DNA from 3 places in the Sphingobium sp. TomMM7A genome. Region 1 is predicted to be linked to each of the others. Evidence: predicted binding sites of a transcription regulator. Region 1 holds the regulator's gene; each other region holds the start of a gene.

Region 1 (2,266 bases):
GGGGGCCACGGAACCCTCCCGGTCGGCGCCCGTCCGCGCGTTGCCCTGATCTCCACCGGCAATGAACTCGTTCCCCCTGGAGCGCCCACGCCCTCTGGCCGCTTGCCGTCCTCCAACGCGCCCATGCTTGCGGCCATGCTAGGCCAGGCAGGCGCGGAGGTGATCGACGTCGGCATCGTTCCCGACGATCTCGACGCAATGGTCCGATCGCTCAAAGAAGCCGCCGGGGCCGACATCATCGTCTCGACCGGAGGTGCCTCGGTCGGCGATCACGACTTGGTGAGGCCAGCTTTCCAGGCGGCAGGCGGCACTCTGGATTTCTGGAAGATTCGCATGCGACCCGGCAAGCCGCTCATGGCGGGAACGCTGGGCGACGCCCTATTCCTCGGCCTCCCAGGCAATCCCGTATCCGCCTTCGTGACCGCAACGCTGTTCCTGCTGCCGCTCGTCCGGCACATGGCCGGAGCCGCCAGCCCGCTCCCGCGTACAATGATCGCGGAACTCGCCGCCCCACTTCCTGCGACCGGAGAGCGCGACGACTATCTTCGCGCCTACCTTACCGGCGCTGGTTTGGTCTCTGTCACCTCGCAAGACAGCGCCGCCACCGCAGCATTGGCTCAAGCGGACTGCCTGATCCTTCGCCCTGCCAATTCCCACCCCGCTGCCACAGGCGACCAAGTAACCATCGTGCCGCTCTGACAATGAGAAAGGGGCCGCAAAGCGGCCCCTCCCCGTGATCCAATCGAACGTAGATCAGCGCTGCTGCTTGCTGTGATCGCTCTTGTCCTTGCGGCTTTCGCCCATTTGACCCTGGCGATTTTCCTGCTGCTGCTGACGCCCGCCCTGGCTTGAGCGGTCACCACCTTGCTGGCGGCGCTGTTTGTCCTGATCGTTCTGGTTCGCCATCTTACTCTCCTATTCACCCTCTTTGGGAAGGCCGCTACTGAACGGCTGTGACGCAGGTCCGTTCCTTTCGTTACGCTTGGCGTAACCCTGCTTGACTTGCCTCCTTACGTTTCCTATGCGTTCTCCATCCGTTCCATGGAGGATAAGTCGGCATGCTGACGCCCAAGCAACAGGAATTGCTCAGCTTCATTCAAACTCGGCTCGAGGAAGGCGGGGTTTCGCCTTCGTTTGAGGAGATGAAGGAAGCGCTCGATCTTCGATCGAAATCCGGGATTCACCGGTTGATTAATGCGCTGGAAGAACGCGGATTCATCCGCCGCCTGCCAAATCGGGCACGAGCACTGGAGGTTTTGAAACTTCCTGAAGCGATGCATCGCGCGCCTAAGGTCGCATCAACACCCAAGCCGCAACTATCGGCCAAGCCCCCGGTCGCAGCCAATGACGTGATCGACATCCCCCTTCACGGGCGGATTGCAGCAGGCGTTCCGATCGAAGCCATGGAAGGACAGAATATGCTGTCCGTTCCTGCGGCTCTACTGGGTGCCGGAGACCATTATGCTCTTGAGGTTTCGGGCGATTCGATGATCGATGCGGGCATCCTCGACGGTGACTTTGCACTGATCCAGCGCACTGAAGTCGCGCGCGAGGGACAAATCGTGGTCGCACTGATCGAGGATAGCGAGGCGACGCTGAAATATTATCATCGCCAGGGACCTAAGGTCAGGCTCGATCCGGCCAACAATGCTTATGAGCCGCAAATCTACGATTCGCAGCAGGTGCGCATTCAGGGAAAGCTGGCTGGTCTGCTCCGGCGGTACAACTGATCGGATCGGCGGCGCGACGGTAAATAGAAAGGGCGGGCGACCCACGGATGTGCGTCGCCCACTGTTTTCCCGGTTCGCACGGTTCCTCCATCAAGATCGATCGCCAGCCCGCCGGTATGTGCCAACAACCGCCGGTCGGCTTTCAGCCAGCGGGGCCGACACCATGGCGGCAGGCGGCGGTCAGCGATAACGATGTCGGCGCGCGCGCAATCGCGTGCCAGGATGTCCTTGGGTACGACAACCCCGCTTCTCGTCACCAATAGCTGCCATATGCGCCCTCCTCCGGTTAGGGCCACCATGCACAGATCCATGGAACAACGCGCCTCAGGCAGGTCTGCAAGAGCGCCCAGTGGACCTCCATAGCCTGCACTCTCTGCGATCATATCGCGGACAAAATCTCCGGCCCGTTCGCGCAGAAGAGCCATGTCGCCGTCCTGCCCCCGGACGGCCACATGGCGCCCATCCGCGGTCACCAGAATGTCGGGAGGCGAACTCATCACGATGATGGCCATCCCCAGCGTCACGGGGACCATTCC
Region 2 (2,266 bases), 380 kb from region 1:
AGTTCGGCATGGGGAAGCTGGGTCGCGCGGTCGCGCCAGCGAGCCAAATCCCCGATGAAGGCGCCAAGGCTGCGGCGCGCTTGCGGAGTCATTTCGTCGGTATCGAGAATTCGTGCAGCCGCGAGCGCCAAGGGTATGGCCTCGGCCCGAGCGAGGCGGTGGAGCTTCTCCACGGCCTTGTCACCTAAACCGCGCTTGGGAACATTAACGATCCGCTCAAATGCCAGGTCGTCGGCCGGTTGGTTGACGAGGCGAAGATAGGCAAGCGCGTCGCGTATTTCGGCCCGCTCATAGAAGCGGAAGCCGCCTACGATCCTATATGCAAGGCCGATCTGAATGAATCGATCTTCAAATTCGCGGGTCTGGTGCTGCGCGCGGACAAGGATGGCCACCTCTTCCAACGATCGACCCGAGCGCTCGATCGCCTCGATTTCGTCGCCGACGCGGCGAGCCTCTTCTGGCCCGTCCCAAACGCCGATGACGCGGACTTTTTCACCGATGTCGATGTCGGTCCACAGCGTCTTGCCTAGCCTGTTGCCGTTTTCGGCGATCACACCGGAGGCGGCGCCCAGGATGTGAGGCGTGGATCGGTAATTCTGCTCCAGGCGGACAATCTTGGCGCCCGGGAAGTCCTTTTCAAATCGGAGGATGTTGGCGACTTCCGCGCCCCGCCACGAATAGATGGATTGGTCGTCATCACCCACGCAGCAAATATTCTTTCGCTGCTGAGCGAGCAGACGGAGCCAGAGATACTGGCTGCTGTTGGTGTCCTGATACTCGTCCACCATGATATAGCGGAACCGCTGTTGATAGCTTTCGAGCACATCCCGGTGGCGCTTCAATATGGTGAGCACATGGAGCAGCAAGTCGCCGAAGTCGCAGGCATTCACATCGCGAAGGCGGGCCTGATAGGCAGAATATAATTTCTGCCCGCGTCCGTTTGCGTAAGATTCCCTATCTCCCGCGCTGATTTCGTCAGGCGTCAGCCCCTTATTCTTCCACTGATCAATCAAGCCACCCAGCTGCCGCGCTGGCCAGCGCTTTTCATCAATCCCCTCAGCCTGGATCAGCTGCTTCATCAGCCGAAGCTGATCATCGGTATCAAGAATGGTGAAGTTGGATTGCAGCCCGACCAATTCGGCATGTCTGCGAAGTATTTTAGCTGCAATGGCGTGAAATGTGCCGAGCCATGGCATGCCTTCCACTGCCGGACCGATCATACGTCCGACACGCTCGCGCATTTCACGCGCAGCCTTGTTAGTAAAGGTGACCGCCAGGATTTCCGACGGATAAGCGCGACGCGTAGCTATGAGATGCGCCAGTCGTGCGGTCAGTGCAGCCGTCTTGCCAGTTCCGGCACCCGCCAGAACAAGAACCGGACCCTCGACAGTGAGGACGGCTTCCCGTTGGGGCTCATTGAGGCCCTGAAGATAGGGCGGATCATCAGGCGAGGGAGCAGGGAGGGTCATGGTCAACAACTAGGGCGCAGGGATAGAGGGAGCAAGGGCTTGGTCGCGTGCGATTGATGGCAATCTATGAGAACAAAAGAGGAATCATGCAAGGGCGAAGGCCACTGTGTTCTACCTTCGATATCCCTGGGGCCTCTCGTGGTGTCATTAGATCAAGGAGGCCAAGCGGCTCTAACGATGGAAAGCATGCAATTCAAAGCTTGAACGTTCTGCTGATAGATAGCCGTCCTTCGCCTGATAGCAGCAGAGCCACAGTTCGTCGCCGATATCGGAACGCGTGCGTCACCGATCTGGTTCTCTACCCGCCAAGAGGCAGAACGGGGTGATGAACAGGAAAGGATTACCCATGAAATCGATCATGCTTGCGGGTGCCGCCATGCTGGCTTTTTCCACCGGCGCTACTGGCATTGCGATCGCTCAGGGTGTGCCGGACAATACGGCCCAACCCCCAGCCACTGATAGCATGCCGACGGATCCTGCTACGCCTGCGAGTCCTGCGACAGCGGCAGATCCTAATGCTGGTCAGCCGACTGGAGAGGTCCCAGCTGACACCGGCATGATGCCCGCAACGCCGGGGATGCCCAAGGACCCTGCCGCGCCTGTGGGCAGTTCGGCTAATCCGGTGACCGTTGGCGGCAACATGACCCCTCCGCCTGCGGGCGGTAAAGACTATCCGCTATGCAGTCGCACGGTACAGGATAGCTGCATCAATCCCGGCGAGGCACCGCGTTCGAAGAAGATGGCGCGCAGGCATCGCTGACCGGAGAGACGGCGCCGGGCAGGGCGGCAATAAGCGC
Region 3 (2,266 bases), 580 kb from region 1:
CGCGGCCTCCTCATCAGGCGCTGGCCCTGCGGAAAAACGGCACAGCGCATGCGCGCCCTCCGGCGTGCCCGCTACTGCATGACGCACCTCCATGCCGTGCCGCTCGAACCGGTCCACCGCCTCGCGCGCCAGTGTTTCCTCCCCGCCCCACAGATGCGCGCAGCCAGTAATGTCCAGCATCAGCCCATGCGGCGGATCGATCGCGACCGCAGGCGTATAGCGAGCGCACCCATCGCACAGCCGTTCCAGCCAATCCTGATCGGCATGATGATCGGCCTCGAAGCTGACAAGGTCAGGCTCTTGCGCCCGCGCATCGGCCAGGGTCATGCCCGCATTCAGGCCCAACGCCAGCGCATCGGCATCCGGTGTCACAAGACGCATGGCCCCGCGCACGGCCTCCACGATGGCGACCGGCGCGGCGCCGGCCTGCGCTTGCCACAGGTCAGGCCGCGCGATGCGCAGCCGATCGACCGGCAGGAAGGGGAACCACAGCGCCAGGTAGCGCCGCCTCGTCAGCGCGTCCTCCGCTTGCCCATCCATGCTCATGGCGTTCATCGCACTCTTCTCCAAAATCTCCCCGCTCGGCATTCCACACCATTCGCCACGTCATGCCGTCTGCCCCCGAACGGCGGCGCAACAGGTGGAGCGAAAAGGCGCTCATGCCCGGCGCATTGCCCGGCAACGGCACGGATGGGGCAGCCTCCACCCGCCACCGCGTCTCCGCCGCGCTCGGAACCGGATCGCCACCAATCCGCAGCACGAAGGCGGTAACCCCCGACGTCTCCGCCGCCAGCGCCAGACGGCGGCTCGCGGTCAAGTCCAGCAGCGGCGCGCGCCCGCGCAATTCGATGACCAGCGCGCCCAGCGCCGGGCATCGCAACGCATCGACCGCCGCGCGCAGCAGCAGCGCCTCATCCTTCATCACGCCGATCAGCAAATGGGCTGGATCTATTCCAAGCGCGGAAAGCCCCGGGCCATAAGGTTGTCCCGCCGTTCCATCTGGAAGGCGCAACCAGAACAGAGGAGCCTCACGCGCCGCAAGATGGGCAAGGATCAGGGAAAGACCGGCAGTGGCGCCCTCATCTTCAGCATTCCCGAACAATTCATGCACCCGACCCCTGGCAAGGCCACCCTGCAATGCCTGATCAAAAGCCGCATGTCCGGTCGCAATACGCGCATCTGTTTTGACGGCCGGAATCCCTTCCAGTGATGCAATGTGCCGCCTGAGGGCTGCAAGCCTGTTCACCGAATCCACCATAGAATGTTCTCTATATGTTCTTTTCGGCGATAGCGCACCCCCTGTCAATCAACTTGGCTGCCATCAGAAAAAAGGGAGGATGGTTTCAGCTTCTTACACACATTGGCCATCATCCGGAAAAGTTTCACACCCGGCTTTCTGCCAAGCTAATCTGTGTTGATGGACACGCCCCACATCGCTTCGCTGGCTCATGCGCCCTTCATTCTGGCGCGCCGTATCGCTTCGGCTCGCAGCCTGCGTCTTGTTTCCAGCGCTGCGACTGCGCTCCTCGCCTCCTACCCGAAGTCGGGCAGGACCTGGCTCAGGTTTATCCTGGCGCAATATTTCCTCGCGTCGCGTGCATATCCGCCCATTACGACCCAGAGCATGTTCACCTTTGCTCCCAATTTCGACTTGGATCCGGTGCGCGGCATACCGGCCTTTGTCCGGAGATCAGAGGAGGCCTCTTTCCCCCTGATCCCTTCCACTCATCTGCGCTTCAAACCAACCCTGCCCGGCCGCCTTCCCATCATATTCCTGATCCGGGATCCGCGGGCCGTACTCATTTCCGACTATCACCATGTGACTCGGCACAAGATGTCGTTTCAAGGCAGCGTTGATGATTTTCTCATGGATGAGAATAGGGGCCTGCCGCACTATATTAAATATATGAATAGCTGGGCCAATGGCCTCGAACGGCATGATCATCACATCATATATTATGAGGATCTACTGCTTCAAACGGAGGTAGAAGTCGAAACGATGCTCAGTTTTCTGGATGAGCCGGTCAATAGCCGTGCTCTTGGATATGCGGTGGAAAACTCATCCTTCGAAAAGCTCAAGGCACTGGAACTCGCCCAGGGCATTCCCGGCCATGAATATGACAGATCGGATTCAGATGCCCTGCGGATCAGAAAGGGGCAATCCGACAGCTTCCGGCAGGAGCTGACGATAGAGCAGCAGAAATTCATCGAGGATAGCTGCAAGTCTCAGTTGAACCCCCGAATGTTGGCCAAGCTGGATCGATAC

What was found. The regulator LexA, encoded in region 1, represses DNA repair genes until DNA is damaged. The targets are predictions, from matches to a motif close to GTTCCNCNCTTGTTCT.
Region 2: ACZ5ZH_RS04440 (ATP-dependent helicase) is a predicted target of LexA. The motif match lies at 1,539-1,554, and genes of this name have one in related genera.
Region 3: ACZ5ZH_RS12420 (ImuA family protein) is a predicted target of LexA. The motif match lies at 1,264-1,279, and genes of this name have one in related genera.

What each region holds. Positions count from the first base shown of each region.
Region 1 is NZ_AP027311.1:481,474-483,739, reverse strand. It holds gene ACZ5ZH_RS02550 (molybdopterin molybdotransferase MoeA) at 1-699, shown strand, start outside; gene ACZ5ZH_RS02545 (hypothetical protein) at 754-906, opposite strand; gene lexA (transcriptional repressor LexA) at 1,059-1,730, shown strand; gene ACZ5ZH_RS02535 (ComEC/Rec2 family competence protein) at 1,691-2,266, opposite strand, start outside.
Region 2 is NZ_AP027311.1:857,204-859,469, forward strand. It holds gene ACZ5ZH_RS04440 (ATP-dependent helicase) at 1-1,469, opposite strand, end outside; gene ACZ5ZH_RS04445 (Fe-S oxidoreductase) at 1,816-2,229, shown strand; gene ACZ5ZH_RS04450 (Rrf2 family transcriptional regulator) at 2,177-2,266, opposite strand, start outside.
Region 3 is NZ_AP027311.1:2,483,894-2,486,159, reverse strand. It holds gene ACZ5ZH_RS12425 (Y-family DNA polymerase) at 1-546, opposite strand, end outside; gene ACZ5ZH_RS12420 (ImuA family protein) at 443-1,258, opposite strand; gene ACZ5ZH_RS12415 (sulfotransferase domain-containing protein) at 1,418-2,266, shown strand, end outside.